2 regions of the Holdemania filiformis genome follow, and region 2 is predicted to be linked to the other one. Evidence: a T-box and tRNA genes for the amino acid it is inferred to sense, from the RefSeq annotation. Region 2 holds a T-box; the other holds one or more tRNA genes.
What was found. The T-box of region 2 lies ahead of alaS (alanine--tRNA ligase). A T-box ahead of a tRNA ligase gene usually reads a tRNA of that ligase, here a tRNA-Ala.
Positions count from the first base shown of each region.

Region 1: it has a tRNA-Ala gene. The T-box ahead of alaS (alanine--tRNA ligase) is inferred to sense a tRNA for this amino acid. The anticodon was not compared.

Region 1 is NZ_QRUP01000012.1:14,492-22,503, forward strand. It holds gene DWY25_RS10335 (GntR family transcriptional regulator) at 1-1,021, shown strand, start outside; gene DWY25_RS10340 (hypothetical protein) at 1,373-1,756, shown strand; tRNA gene DWY25_RS10345 (tRNA-Ala) at 2,025-2,100, opposite strand; gene DWY25_RS10350 (chorismate mutase) at 2,161-2,448, shown strand; gene DWY25_RS10355 (YwaF family protein) at 2,538-3,245, opposite strand; gene DWY25_RS10360 (ABC transporter ATP-binding protein) at 3,294-5,036, opposite strand; gene DWY25_RS10365 (hypothetical protein) at 5,204-5,395, shown strand; gene DWY25_RS10370 (alpha-helical endospore appendage domain-containing protein) at 5,516-5,788, opposite strand; gene dapB (4-hydroxy-tetrahydrodipicolinate reductase) at 5,904-6,617, shown strand; gene DWY25_RS10380 (AfsR/SARP family transcriptional regulator) at 6,857-8,011, shown strand.
Region 2 is NZ_QRUP01000005.1:137,726-145,737, forward strand. It holds gene mnmA (tRNA 2-thiouridine(34) synthase MnmA) at 1-145, shown strand, start outside; gene DWY25_RS06000 (CPBP family intramembrane glutamic endopeptidase) at 142-840, shown strand; gene recD2 (SF1B family DNA helicase RecD2) at 857-3,046, shown strand; gene DWY25_RS17710 (hypothetical protein) at 3,098-3,253, shown strand; gene DWY25_RS06010 (AI-2E family transporter) at 3,280-4,347, shown strand; T-box leader at 4,322-4,525, shown strand; gene alaS (alanine--tRNA ligase) at 4,584-7,205, shown strand; gene DWY25_RS06020 (IreB family regulatory phosphoprotein) at 7,262-7,519, shown strand; gene ruvX (Holliday junction resolvase RuvX) at 7,519-7,938, shown strand; gene DWY25_RS06030 (DUF1292 domain-containing protein) at 7,990-8,012, shown strand, end outside.

The DNA.
Region 1 (8,012 bases), on a different contig from region 2:
ACATGATGTATTGAGGATCGGTGGTAATTCTCTATTCAGCGAACTATATTCTACATTTGGTCTTTATAATAAACTTGCATTTTTTACCAAGGATTGTCCTTATTTCTCCAAGCTTTTTTTTGAGGAATCTGTAACTGACGATATTATCGACGTATTAAAGGGTGATGATCCACTAAAAAAGTACAATCATTTGTCGAATATGTACCAAAAACTTACGGATTCAATAGATGATACGCTAAATTATCTATCGGAGACAATGCCAAAATGTCCTTTACAAACGGATTTGCGTTTTTCATGGAATCCTATGCGTGGTCAGGATTATTGTTACTCAAAAATTGTTGATGAGCTAAATTTAAAAATCGGTCTTGGGAAATATTCTGTAGGCATGCTTCTTCCCTATGAAAAGCAACTGGCTGACCAGTATGATGTTTCTTTATCGACAGTCAGAAAGGCATTGTCTGAGCTTGAGCAGAGAGGCTTCGTTAAAAAGTTAAATGGTAAAGGCACGATTGTTATAGAACCGAATGCTATGAAACTTCATCAGCTAACCCATAATCCAGGGTATGTAAAAAAGGCATTACGGTACCTTCATGCCCTGCAATTAATGATATTCATCATTCGTCCTGCGGTTTTTATTGCAGCTCCGCAATGGACTAAGGCAGAAATGGAAGAGTTAGCGAAGAGATTGACTTCACCTGATTCTGTTTATCTGGCGGATATTTTGGAATTTATAAAGAAGCATATCACGCTGGAGCCACTTTATATTATAGTCTCTGAAACGAATCATCTTCTCGAATGGGGTCACCATTTTGCTTATTATTCATCCAAAAACAATACTCTTTCACACCTTAATCAACAAGTGGTCGGCGCGTTTCAACAGCTAAGGGAAGGAAATGTGATCTTCTTTGCGGATGCCATTGCCGATTGCTATCGTTATATGTTGGTTTGTATGAAGAAAAATATGGTTGAGAAATATAAATTTCGTAGTGTGGCTACTATTCGAATTCCAGAAAAGTACTAGATGACGAGTCATAAAAATATCCTTCCCACATTCATTAACGGTGTACTTTTTTTGATTTCTAATATCAATAAGAGAATCATTTGTTTTTTGAGACTGCAGGAAAACTCGGCACCCATTTCAACGAATACTCAGTGCGCTTTTTATAATAAACATTCTTTCCTTATAGGATGATAATAAGCAAATTGATTCCCATAAATTAGAATAAAGAATTGTTGATTTTGACCCATTCGCGCACAGTAAAAGCTAAGGTATAAATTAGGAATGGCTTAAAATCTGGTCTTTGTGGTATATCTTACAAGAAAAGAATTGTGAAAAGATTTATAATGAAACAAACTTAACAGGGAGGTTAATATGGGCGCATCAAAACTTGAGAAACAAAAACAGAAACTGATTGAACTGGGAGTCATGGAACCGGAAGACACCTTGGTTGATTTCCTGCAGGCCAGCTATGTGGAACGGCTGGTAGGCAAGCTGGGCAAATGGAAACAAGGCTGGGCGTATTTTACGGAAAGCCGGGTGATCGTGATTACCGGAATGCAGGAAGACAATATTGTTATTCCCTACAAGACGATCCGTGAACTGGGCAAATGTTCCCAGAGCCTGATGCCGATCGGCATTACGATCACGCATGAGGATCCGGAAACGGGCAATCAGATCACCGACAGAATATCCTTAATGAAGCGGGATAAATGGCTGAACTTCATGGCGGAAAAAGCCGGTGTGGAAGCGGCGTAATTCGGCGGCAAATTTCTCACAACAACGAATTCAAAGTAAAATCCAGAAACCTTGCCGGGTCTCTGGATTTTTTTAAGCTTAAGGTCATCGCTGAGAGGCTAGAATAGGCAAAACGAACAAGCGTCCTTCCTATTTCTTTGAATCGGAGTCAACGATCCTGATTCGCTTTCCCTGACAAGAAAGGCAGAAATACTTTTTCTTTTTCAGTTAATCAGTGTATAATACAAAATAAAAGACAGGAACGTTTGTTCCTGTCGGATTTGAAATCTGGTGGAGCCGACGAGGATCGAACTCGCGACCTTTGCATTGCGAACGCAACGCTCTCCCAGCTGAGCTACGGCCCCAGACACGATATTAAGTTTACCACCATTTTTCGAATTGTCAAGATTATAAGGAGGAAAGTTATGAAAGATTGTTTACAACAGGCGCGGGAAGTCATCAATGAGGTCGACGCGCAGATGGCGGAATTGTTTGAAAAGCGGATGACCGCTGTTCAACAGGTGCTGGCGTATAAGAAGGAACACAACCTGCCGATCTTGGATGCGGCACGGGAACAGATCGTGATTGAAAAGGGCGTTGCCCGGATCCAGGATCCCGTTTTAAAGCCGTATTACGAGGAGTTGTTAATCAAGCAGATGGAATTATCCCGGCGGTATCAAAAGACGCTGTTAGCGGCTTCCCAGGACGAATAAGGGGCGGTTTTCCTTCCGATATCCCGCTATGTCAGAATAAAAAATGAGCCCAAACAAAAAGATTGAAAGCACCCAGACCGGGACTCCTTTCAATCTCTTTTTTTCCAATATTGACCGAAAGCAAGCAGAAGCGTGCAGCCGGCGATGACCGCCGCCCCCAGTGTCAGCCAGTAGGCCGGATAACCGCCCAGCTTCATGATTGCCTGCAGAAATCCAATTTCCGGAACTTCCCGCAGAAACATGTAATTCTGTCCCCAGATCCAGTCCACAGCGAAGGCGCACAGCGCGCTGCCGCCCAGAATTGCGATGACGGAAGGCAGCTGGCTTAACCGCGGCGAATAATCGTCAGCCAGAAACATGAGAACCGGCGTCAGGATCAAAAGCAGATGCAGCGCAAAACTCTGGAATGTCTGAAAGTGGAAAAAGGGGTAAGTACCAACGATTCCTGCCGGATACACGATTGCGGTAATTCCGCCTAAAATGGACGTCGCCCAGACATAACTGCGCAGCGGCAGATTGCGTGAAAACACAGCCAGCGGAATGAAGAATACCTGCAGACCGCATAAATGCAGCGGCAGCAGCTTTACCCAATACCCTTCGCCCAGCCAGACCAGCCACAAAATCCGCATTAATTCCAAAAGCGGGACGGCGATTGCCATGCCGTAAAGCAGCTGACGGGCGGTTTGCCGGGAATGCGTCCGCGTCCAGCGGACCAGCCAGAACAAACTGAGCGGAATCATTAGAATTTCCAGAATGTGCAGCGGGCTTAGAAAACCATAAGCCGTGCCGGGAATCACTTCATCCCAGAAGCAGAAGAATTGTGAGATAGTAAAACCTCCTTCAGATCAATGTTCAAATTGCATGCGGTACAGATGCGCGTAAGCACCGTCCGCGGCCATCAGCTCGGCATGACCGCCTTGTTCCAGAATTCCTTCCTCGCCCAGCACAACGATGCGCTTGGCGTTGCGGATCGTTGAGAGGCGGTGCGCGATCACAAACGTCGTGCGGTTGCGGGCCAGCCGTTCTAAAGAATCCTGAACGACCTTTTCACTTTCGTTGTCCAGCGCGCTGGTGGCTTCGTCAAAAATCAGAATCGGCGGATTCTTTAAGAAGACGCGCGCAATGGATAAGCGCTGTTTCTGACCGCCGGATAATTTAACGCCGCGCTGCCCGATATCTGTATTATACCCGTTTGGCAGCTCCATAATGAAATCATGCGCATTGGCAGCTTTGGCGGCGGCGATCACTTCCTCCTCGCTCGCTTCCGGTCGGCCGTAGCGGATGTTGTCCATGACATTGCCGGCGAACAAATACACATCCTGCTGGACGATGCCGATACAGGAACGCAGCGATTTCATCGTCACGTTGCGGATATCCTGACCATCGACAAGGATCCGGCCCTCGCTGACCTCATAAAACCGCGGAATCAGGGAACACAGTGTTGTTTTGCCCGCACCGGAAGATCCGACCAGCGCCAGATATTCCCCCGGTTCGACATGCAGATCGATGTGCTTCAGGACGTAATCCGGGGAGGAGGCATATTTAAAACCGACATCCTCGAAATCCACCGCACCCTTGACGTCAGCCAGGATCTGCGCATGCGGATCATCCTGAATGTCCGGCTCAACTTCCATGATTTCCATAAACCGTTGGAAGCCGGTGATGCCTTCCTGAAACTGCTCGGTGAAGTTGATCAGCTTCTTGACCGGCTCCGTCAGGTTGTTGATATAAAGCAGATAGGTTAACAGATCGCCTAACAAAATCCATTTCATCGAAATAAACGTCGATCCGGCAAGAATGACAACGACGGTGATCATCGTGGTGAAAGCGTTAAGACCCGAATGATAATAGGCCATGATCCGGTAGCTGTTCTTACGCGACTTGACGTACCGGTTGTTTTCCACGCCGAATTTCTCCAGCTCGCTGCCTTCGCTGGTAAACGATTTAACGACGCGGATGCCGGACAGATTGTCTTCGATCCGGGCGTTGATATCGCCCACCCGTTCTTTATTCTGCTTGAAAGCTTTGCCCATTTTTTTATTAAAATACAAGGCGAAGACAAGCATGATCGGCAGGATTGAGAAGATGATCAATGTCAGCGGCACGTTGATGGAAAGTAAGATGAAGAACGCGCCGAAAAACTTGATGATCGAAATGACGACATCCTCCGGGCCGTGGTGGTACAGCTCGGTTAAGGAAAACAGATCGTTAGTCAGCCGTGACATCAGCTGTCCGGTTTTCTGTTCGTCATAGAAGCTGAACGACAATTTCTGATAATGACTGAACAGCTCGTTGCGCATATCATGTTCCATCATGACGCCCATATAATGTCCCTTATAGGTGATGAAGAAGTTGCAGAGCAGCTCGATGATGATCAATCCGACCATCACCAGACCGATCTTGAAAATCAAATCCAGCTGCACGGACTGTGATGACACAAGCACGGTGTTGGTGATGTAGCGCGTCAACAGCGGAAAGATCAAGGAGATCGCCGCGACGATGAAGGCGCAGACCATATCCGCGATAAACAGCCTTAAATAAGGCCGGTAATACGAAAGAAATTTTTTACCTCTGGCGTTAAGCAACACAATTCCCCCTTTTAGTTAGACATAAGTGTAGCCTAAATTGACGAAAACTTCAATGATTCAGACCCTTTCCGCCGGTTTTTCAAGTTCGTCGGCAAAGGAAAAGGGATCCGTTTGCGGAAGCCTGGAAAGCTTGGTAAGATGGAGAAAAGAAAGCAGAGGCAGGGCGAGTGAAAAATGGCATTTATATTGGTAAAGACAGCGAACTGGGGTTAACGGATAGCGCGGCGATTCTGTTTTTTCGTGATCCGCAGCATGTCTGGCTGGAATCCAGGCTTTATGCTAAAAGAGAAGGAAAGTTCTTTTGTATCGGCGTATGCCGGTCAGTGCCGGCGCTGATGGAGCTGCATCAATCTTCATGAACAAAAATCGCTGAAATTCAATCGCGGCTCCTTTCTGAAGCGCAGCTTATTTGAAATCAAAAAGAAAAACGACTCCGGTTCAAGGCCCGGGGCCGTTTTTCCACAATCAGGAGCGATTTGTTATTTGTAGCAATCCTGGAACAAACTGGCCAGCTTGGCCTGCAGCGCCTGCTCGAACTTGGCGGCGGCTTCCATCGTACTCTGAACCGTTTCGTTGACCTCGATCAATTTGTCGATCGTGATGCAGTCCATGGAGACGGCGCACTGCAATTTTTCTCCCTCGGCGTTGAGGATATGCGCAAGCGCGGCTTCCTCCAAAGCAATTGACTGCAGAATATCAGTAATGGCTTGCGAACGGGTGACGTTGCTACTTCTGATTTCAGGCATTCCCATAAGTTAATTCCTCCTTACACTGACATCCTATTCGACCCGGGCGAAAGAACCCGGGCTCATGTCCCGGAGTTATGAAATTTTCCGGGCGACATACACTGGTCAAGGGGGAATGATCATGAAAATCGTAATTGTCGGATATGGAACAATGGGACATTTATTATTAAGCCGGATTGAAGAAAAGGAAGATCTGCAGTGCGTTGGTTTGATCGCTTCCTCCTATTATCAGGAGATTTCCGAGCTGCCGCAGCATCCCGAGGTGATCGTCGACGTCAGTCACCCGGACAATTTCGCCCGGATCGAACGGGCGATGCAGCGTCAGCCGATTCCGCTGGTTTTGGCGACGACGGGGTACAATGAAAGTCAGAAAAACACAATTGAGGATTGGGCACGGCAGGTGCCGATCGTCATGACCAGTAATTTTTCGATCGGGATGACGATCGTCAACAAAATGCTGAAGACCTGCCAGCGGGAAATCGCGCAGTATTTTGATTGCGATATCCTGGAAATTCATCATGAACAGAAAAAAGACAAACCGAGCGGGAGCGCGCTGATGCTGAAGAAAACGCTGCAGGGACCGGCGACGGACCGGTACGGCTATCAAAAGCCGATTTCGGTGACTTCCCTGCGGCATCGTCAGATCGCCGGCGAACATACGGTGATCCTGTGCGGCGATCATGAACAGATCACAATTACCCACACGGCCGACAGCCGGGAGATCTTTGTGCGCGGGATTCTGGAAGCCGTGGAGGCGATTCCCTATTTGAAACCCGGCCTGTTTTCGATGGAAGACTTGCTTGCCCAGCGCTTTTTGCAGCGCCGGCTGCTTTGATTTCAATAACGTCAGTCCCTCAATCTGGTTCGAGCTGAACCGGGCTGAAAAAGAAAGGGGGAAGCGAAAAGCCTGTTTTGATAGGACAGGTTTTTCTTTTGCTATTCAGTTCGCTGCGAATCTCTTTATAAGGAGAGCGGCAGCACAGACTTGAGGTTCGCAGCACGATCTGTTAAAATTAAACCAATATAAAAGGATGATCCGGACAGGAATTTCGATAACGGAAGGGAGAGGTCAAAGTGGAAAACTATTTCATAAAACTTTGGGGCACTCCGACACTGCGGGAAAACGGCCGGTCTTTGCCGCTGAATGAAATTCTGGGAAAACAGCTGACAGAATTATTGTGCTATTTTCTGATTCATCGCGGTGAACTGGTCAGTCATGAACGGCTGATCGAATTATTCTGGCCGGAATCGGTCAATCCGCAAAACGCTTTGAAATTTGCGGTACACCGGCTGCGGAAACTGACCCAGCCGTATGCTGAAACCAAAGAACAGGAATGGATCGCGACGGGGAAGCATGGCTATTTGTTTTCGCTGCAGGCGCCGGTGGAAACCGATTTATTTCAGCTTTCATCACTGACGCCGGAACTTCTGGCAAAACAGCCCGGACAGATTGAAGCCTTAATCCGAGGAGAATTGATGGAAGGCTATTCTTCGATGTGGATTCTTCCGATTCGAGAGTTTTGGAAAGAGAAAGTCAAAACGCTCGTTCAGGAAACGGCCGGAATTCTCGATCAAACCGGGCAGGCGGAAGCGGCGCTGCAGCTGACGCAATCGGCGCTGGCGCTGGATCCGTATTCCGACGAGCTGAACTACCGGTATTTATCCGAACTGGTCAAAGCGAAGGAATATAACCGGGCTTTGAAACATTACGATCAAATTTCCGAACAGTTTTATCATGAGTTCGGCGTCGAATTTGAAGGCCGCTCCAAGTCGCTGATTTACTTTTTAAGCTCGGACCGCGAACCGTCGCATTCCATTCAGGAACTAGTTGAAGAAATGAACGCCAGCGAAGACGAATGCGCGTTTTATTGCGAACAACCCGTTTTCCGTAAGCTGTATCAGGCGCGGATGCGCGAAAGCAAGCGGCTGGATATCAATTCTTACTTATTGGTGCTGGATGTTCAAAGTGATTCCGCGGAACTGGGAACCCGGGCGACCGACGCGCTGATTCAGATCGTCAAGACGCAGCTGCGGTCCTGCGATATTTTCACCCGCACGGCAAACTGCCAGCTGGCGGTGATGTTGATGATCAAAGCGGAAAGCGACGTGCATAAAGTGGTCAGCCGGCTCAGCCAGCGGCTGAACCGTAAGTATCCCACGAATCAGGTCCGAGTTTATTACCATGCGCAGAAAATTGAACAGAACGGTTCGCAGCCGGCGGCAAATTGAA
Region 2 (8,012 bases):
CTATCCCCAGCAGGTCGCTTCGGTGACCCCGGGGCAGCAGGCGGTCTTCTATCTGGGCGAGCAGTGCCTGGGCGGGGGTGTGATCGAGGAAGTCTGGCATCGCGGACAATCGCTGACGGACCGGATCCGCAGCTTTGAGCCATGAACCGAGTCATGCTGTCAAAGCGCCGGGTGCAGGTCATCCTGTTCAATTATTTCGCGGGCTACCTGTTTCTTTATCCCCTGTTGATTGGGGTGCTTTTCCGGCTGTTTGCGCCCTTAGGGATCGCCAATCTTGACCGGATGCTGGAAAATCTGGTCTATATCCTGGTTTTCACGGTGACGGTCGGCGCAGCCTGGCCGCTGTTAAAGGAACACCTTGAGCGCTTTCGGCAAAACCGGCGGGCGATTGTCAAATCGACGCTGACGCGCTATGTTCAGATGTGGCTGGTGATGTATGGGATGAATCTGGCGATCATTCTGATCACTGGGCTGTCAAGCAGCCAGAATCAGGATACCGTCGTCCAGCAGCTGACCCAGTCGCCGCTGCAGATCATTCTGGTCACCTGTCTGTTTGCGCCGGTCGTCGAGGAAACCGTCTTCCGCGGGGCCGTCTTTACGCCGCTGCGCCAGCGGGGCAGCTTTCGCACCGCCGCGCTGGTCAGCGGGTTTCTGTTCGGTCTTCTGCATGTGTTCACGTCGCTGCTGAGCGGCAATTTCAGCGACGGAATCTTTATCCTCGTTTACGGCACGATGGGCTATCTGTTGTGCGCGGCCGAGGAAGAAAATCAGACGATCGTCAGTCCGCTGCTGATGCACGGGCTGAACAATCTGATCAGCGTGATGCTGATCCTGCTGTGAGAAAGGAATGAGGGAAATGAGTGAGGAACGCGACGTCATCCGCGGCAAACTGAAGCAGATTGTCTTCCGCAACGACGACAACGGCTACACTGTCGCTCGTTTTATCGTTGATGATCTGCAGCAGCGGCAGGTGACGATCACCGGATATCTGCCGGTGTTCAGCGAGGATGCGCTGATGGAGTTAAGCGGCAGCTATGTCGATCATCCCCGCTACGGGATGCAGTTTCAGGTCGAGACCTTCCACCGCGTTATGCCGGATGACGAGGACTCCCTGATTCGTTTTCTGTCCGGTCCGTTATTTGAGGGCATCGGCAAAAAATATGCCGAAACGATTGTGGCGGCCCTTGGCAAAGACGCGATTCATCGGATTAAAAACGACCCAACTGTGCTGGACAGCGTGCCGAAAATGACGAGCAAGCGCCGGACAGCGATTCTGGAAGGGTTAAAAGAAAGCGACGACGATCTGGAAAATCTGATCCAGTTCTTTGTCGCCCATGGTCTGGGGATGCGCAATGTCATGAAGCTGGAGCGGATCTACGGTAAAGAAGCGGTTGAGAAAATCCAGGAAAATCCGTACCGGATGGTCGACGAGGTGGACGGCATCGGGTTTGCGACGGCGGATAAAGTCGCGATGTCGCTGGGCTTTGAGCTGGAGGATCCGCGCCGGCTGGAAGCGGCGATGGTGGCGCTGGTCGATCAGATGAACATGCAGAGCGGCGATACGTTTGTCAACCGCGAGGGGCTGGCGCATCAGATGAAACGCCAGTGCGCCGGTCTGACCTATGATTTTGACGAACTGCTGGAATCGCTGCTTTTACAAAGACGGTTAGTGGAAGAAGAAGGGCGGATCTATCATGTCGATCAATATGACGCGGAGGTCCAGATCGCACAGTTTCTGACGTTATTTCCGTTTGAAGAACTGGAACCGGTCGATCCCGAAACGCTGCAGTTTGAGCTGGACGCGCTGCAGGAAAAGCTGGCGATCACCTACGATCAGGCGCAGCTGGACGCGATCCATACGTTTTTTAAACATGACGCGATGATCCTGACCGGCGGTCCGGGAACGGGCAAGACAACCGTTGTGCGGGCGTTGACCGCGTTGTTTAAAAAACTGTATCCGTACCAGCGGATTGCCTGCTGCGCCCCGACTGGACGGGCGGCGAAACGGCTGGCAGAGCTGACGGAAACCGATACGTTTACGATCCACAGTTTGCTGGGCTGGGATCTGGAATCGAATACGTTTACCAAGACGGAACAGGATCCGCTGATCGTCGATCTGTTGATCATCGACGAATTTTCCATGGTCGACAGCTGGCTGTTCGCGGCGCTGTGCAAGGCCTCGGTGCATGTTAAGAAGCTGTGCATCATCGGCGACGAGGATCAGCTGCCTTCGGTCCGCTGCGGCTGTGTCTTGAAGGATTTAATCACCTCTGAGCTGTTTCCGTTAGTCCGGCTGGAACGGATCTTCCGCCAGAGCGAGGGCAGCGACGTGATCACGCTGGCGCATCAGATCCGTCAGGGCCAGACGGAGGAGCTGGATTGTCATGGCGACGTGGCGTTTTTCCCGGTCGGACTTTACGAGATCAAGGACCAGGTCATCAACGTCGTTCAGTCGGCGCTTAACAAGGGCTACGATATCCAGGACATTCAGGTGCTGGCCAGCAAATACAACGGACCGGCCGGAATCGACCGGCTGAACGCCGCTTTGCAGCAATGCCTGAATCCGCCGGAAAAGGGCAAGCGCGAATGGAAGGCGGGCTACCGGACCTTCCGCGAGGGCGATAAAATTTTACAATTGAAAAACCAGCCGGATGACGACGTCTACAATGGCGATATCGGCATGCTTGTGGAAATCGTTTACGCCAATGAGGACGAAGCCGGCAAAAACCGGCTGATCGTCGACTTCGAAGGAATTCCCGTTGAATACACCTCGGATAACCTGCTCAACATTTCGCACGCCTACTGCATTTCCGTGCATAAATCCCAGGGCAGCGAATATCCGATCGTCATCATGCCGGTCGTGCGCGATTACGGGATCATGCTTCAGCGGCGGCTGATCTACACCGGCGTCACCCGCGCCAAAAAATCGCTGGTTCTCTTAGGCGAGAAGGACGCGTTGATCCGCGGGATTGCCAGCCAGGAACACCATTTGCGCTCGACAACGCTTACCCAGCGGATCACGGCGATGCTGAATCCGGAATTTTAAGCATAAGTTTATTTGATTGCGGACATACTAACACCAAAAGGAGTGGAATGTATGAAAAAATGGTTATTCGGTTTCATGGCCGGCATGGCTGCCGGCATGGTGGTCGCGTTTGCGAACGAGGATGAACTTGACGACGCTTATTACAAAGCCTGCAAATGCAAAAAGAAGCTGATCCGCAAAATGCACCAGATGGATCTCGAACACTAACCCCGTCGTTACGGGGTTTCTCTTTTATGAAAGACCTGTTTGAACGAACGGACTGGAAACGCTGGCTGCAGCTGCTGGGCTGCGTGCTGATCGTAATGATCGTGCTCAGGATGTTAGGCTGGGACGTTGTGCTGATGGCTGTCTTCCACGCGCTGTCGCCGCTGTTGTTCTCCTGTCTGATCGTGTTTCTGTTTGAGCCGTTTGTCGAGAAACTGCCGTTTCCCCGGGGGATCAGCTGTTCGCTGGTGTACTTCGGTTTCCTCGGGCTGTTGGTTCTGGGCATCGGCATGATGGTGCCGTTAGTGATGGAGCAGGGGTCGCAGCTGTTGGGCGAAGCGGGCCGGATAAGAGAACAGCTGGCGGCGACCGAGTTCTTTCACTGGGCCGGGCAGCTGGATTGGCACGGCGTGTTCACGGCCGGCTATGAAGCGGCGATGAGCGCGACCCGCAGCGCCGTCGACCGACTGTCGTTTTTCGGCGTCAGCTTTTTAGGCGCGTATTTCATTGCGCTGGACATGGAAGTTTTCGGGCGCATTCTCAAAAAACGGCTTCCGTCCTATCAGCACTGGCTGCTTTTCTACAAGACCAGCTCGCGCGTCGTCTACCACTATCTGCGCGGGTTGGCGCTGGATTTGTTGTTTTTAATGATCACCGTGTCGGTGCTGTTGTTGATCTTCAGCGTACCCAACGCCGTATTCTATGCGATCATGCTTGCGCTGCTCAATCTGATTCCCTATCTGGGCGCAACGGTTGGTCAGATCGTGATTCTGCTTTCGCAATATTTCGCGACCGGTCAGATCCCGTGGCTGCTGGGTGTTTTGTTATGGCTGATCCAGCAGATCGAAGCCAACTGGGTGCAGCCGCTGATCTTCAAAAAGGTCATGAACCTGCGGCCGGTTTATACGCTGATCGCGCTTTTGGCCGGGGGCTGTTTCTTCGGCATGATCGGGATCATCCTGGCGCCGATCCTGGCCGCCATTGTGCAGCTGGCCTACCGCAGCTATCTTTTCGCAAAATGCACGGAAACAGTTGGCACGTGGGAAACAGTGTGGTATAATTTCGATAGTTTTGAAAACGATGACGAAGAAAAGTAGATCAGGCTGTTCCATTGCAGAGAGAAAACGGCGGTGCAAGTTTTCATGGGATCTGATCGAAGCCGCTTCCGAGTTTGCCCAAAGCAACGTGTGCTCTGCGTTAAAGAGAAATGAGGGCATTTCTTTTGAAGAAAAGAAATGAATCAGGATGGTACCGCGTGAGTAAAGCGTTCCTGGAGTTTCAGGGCGCTTTTTATTTTGGCAGACGCATCAGACAAAGAAAGGAAGAAACAAACATGAAAGAATTAACAGGCAACCAGGTACGCCAGATGTTTCTGGACTACTTCCAATCCAAAGGTCACATGATTGAACCGGGAGCTTCGCTGATCCCGCATAACGATCCGACGCTGTTGTGGATCAACGCGGGCGTCGCGGCGCTGAAAAAATATTTCGACGGCAGCGAGAAACCGGCCTGCAACCGGATCGCCAATGCGCAGAAGTCGATCCGCACCAACGATATCGAAAACGTCGGCAAGACCGCCCGGCATCATACGTTCTTTGAGATGCTCGGCAACTTCTCGATCGGCGATTACTTCAAAGCGGACGCGATTCCGTTCGCCTGGGAATTTTTAACCTCGCCGGAGTGGATCGGCTTTGACAAAAACAAGCTGTATGTCACCGTCTATCCGGACGATGAGGAAGCTTACCGCATCTGGACCGAGGTGTGCGGTGTCGATCCGAGCCATATCTTAAAAACCGCGGATAACTTCTGGGAGATCGGCGAAGGGCCGGGCGGACCGGACAGCGAGATTTTCTATGACCGCGGGGAAAAGTATGACCCGGAGGGGTTAGGTGAAAAGCTGTTCTTCGAAGAAATGGAGAACGATCGCTACATCGAAGTCTGGAACGTCGTGTTCAGCCAGTTTGACTGCCGGCCGGGCACGGACCGCAAGCTGTATAAAGAGCTGCCGCATAAGAACATTGATACCGGCATGGGACTGGAACGGTTAGTTTCGATCATCCAGGAAGGGGAAACGAACTTTGATACCGATCTGTTCCTGCCGATCATCCGCGCGGCGGAAAAGCTCGCCAAGCATCCGTATGAAGGTGAATATAAAATGGCGTACCGCGTCATTGCCGACCATATCCGCACCGTCACCTTCGCGCTGAGCGACGGCGCAATGTTCTCCAACGAGGGCCGCGGCTACGTGCTGCGCCGGGTTCTGCGCCGGGCGGTCCGCTACGGTATTAAATTAGGCATTAACGGCGCGTTTATGTACAAGCTGGTCGACGTCGTCGCTGACAACATGAAGGATTTCTATCCGTATCTGTTAGAAAAGACGGAATTTGTCGCCAAGCTGGTTAAGAATGAGGAAGAAGCGTTCCACTCGACGCTGGCCAACGGTGAAAAGCTGCTCAATGAGGAGCTGGCCAAAGCTGAAGCGGCGAAAACCTTGAGCGGCGAGGTCGTCTTCAAGCTGTACGATACCTACGGCTTCCCGCTGGAGCTGACAAAAGAAATCGCCGGCGAGCGTGGTTATACGATTGACGAGGAAGGCTTTGAGGCGCAGATGGCGAAGCAGCGTGAACGTGCCCGGGCCGCGCGTGAAGACGCGCAGTCGATGGCCAGCCAGTCGGCAGATCTGATGGACTTCACAGCGCCGTTTGAATTCACGGGCTATGAAACGATGAGCGATACCGGAACGATTACCGGATTGTTTAAAAACGGCGTGCGTGTCGCGATGCTGGAAGACGAAGGCGAGGTCATCCTTGACCGTTCCTGCTTCTATGCTGAAAGCGGCGGACAGGTGGCCGACGGCGGCACGATGCGCTGCGATGAAGCGGATTGCGAGGTGCTCGACGTCAAGAAGGCGCCGCACAAGCAGTTTATGCATCATGTGAAAGTCGTCGACGGCGTGCTGAAGGAAGGCATGAAGCTGCAGCTGCAGGTCGACGTCCAGCGCCGGATCCGCACGATGGCCAACCACTCCTGCGTCCATCTGATGCAGAGCGCGCTGAAGAAGATCGTCGGCGATCACATCGCCCAGGCCGGCTCTTATGTCTGCCAGGATTACGCGCGGTTCGACTTCACGCATTTTGAAAAGGTCAGCGATCAGCAGTTGAAGGAAGTCGAAGCGCTGGTCAACGAATTTGTCATGGCGAAATTCCCGGTCCATACCGAAGTCATGGCGATTGAAGAAGCCAAGCATTCCGGCGCGATCGCGCTGTTTGATGAAAAATACGGCGATGAGGTTCGCGTCGTATCGATGGGCGAGGTTTCCAAGGAACTGTGCGCCGGCACGCATGTCCACAACACGCAGGATATCGGCGTATTCAAAATTGTCAGCGAAGAAAGCATCGGCTCCGGCATCCGCCGGATCACCGCCAAGACCGGCTATGCGGCCTACCAGGAGTTCGTCAGCGAGCAGGACGTGTTAAAAACAATCGCCGCGCAGCTGAAGATGAACAGCCTCAACGGCGTCAGCGAAAAGGTCGCGGGCGTACTGGAAGAAAATGCGGCGCTGAAAAAAGAAATCGGGCAGCTGAACCAGAAAATGATGGTCTTAAAAGCGGACGACATGGTCAATCATGCGGAAGCAGTCAACGGTCTGAATATCATTCTGGAAAAGGTTTCCGGACTTGACGGACAGGCGATGAAGAACCTGGCGGAAACGCTGCGCAATAAGTGTGAAAAATCTTTCATCTTCTTGGCCAATCCGTCGGAAGGCAAGGTCACCTATGTCTGCGCCTGCAGTAAGGAAGCGATCGCAAAGGGCATAAAAGCCGGAGATTTCGTGAAAATGGCGGCCCAGATGAGCCAGGGCAACGGCGGCGGCCGGCCGGACATGGCGCAGTCGGGCGGCAAGGATGGTTCCAAAGTGGACGAAGTCTTTGCGCTGATTCGCTCAAAACTTTGAAAATCCCTTTCCAATTTCCGCAGTTTACGCTAAAATGAATTCAAGGAGGGATATCCATGTCAAAACAAATTACCGAAACGATGTCTTTTAAATCAGAGGAGATCCGCAGAGATAACATCAAGCAGGTGCTCCGGCTGACAAAAGAAGCGCTCGAAGAACGAGGCTACAATGCAGTGAACCAGCTGGCAGGGTATCTGATTTCCAATGATCCGGCCTACATTTCCTCGCATCACAACGCCCGCAGCATCATTCAGTCGGTCGAGCGTTACGAAATCATCGAGGAACTGGTGCGTTCCTACCTGGAAGAAAAGTAATGGAACGGATCATGGGGCTGGACCTGGGCAGCCGCACGCTGGGTATCGCGGTTTCCGATCCCCTGGGCATGATTGCCCGGACCGTGGAAACGTTCCGGTTTGCGGATGACGATTACGACGCGGCCTGCGCCCGGGCGGTGCAGCTGGCGAAGGAGCTGGGTGCAGTGAAGTTTGTACTGGGTCTGCCGAAGCATATGAACGGCGATGTCGGGATCCGCGGTCAGATCTCGCTGGATTTCAAGGCAAAGCTGGAAGCGGCCTGCGGCCTGCCGGTTATCTTACAGGATGAACGGCTGACGACGGCGGCGGCCGAGCGAATCTTAATCTCTGCGGACGTTTCCCGCAAAAAGCGCAAAGCGGTGATCGATCAGATGGCGGCAGTGCAAATCCTGCAGAGTTATTTAGATCAGAAGCGCTAAGAGTGCAGCAATGCACTCTTTCATTTGAATCGCAAAAAGGAGGAAAAAGCGATGTTGGAATCAAATAAAATTTT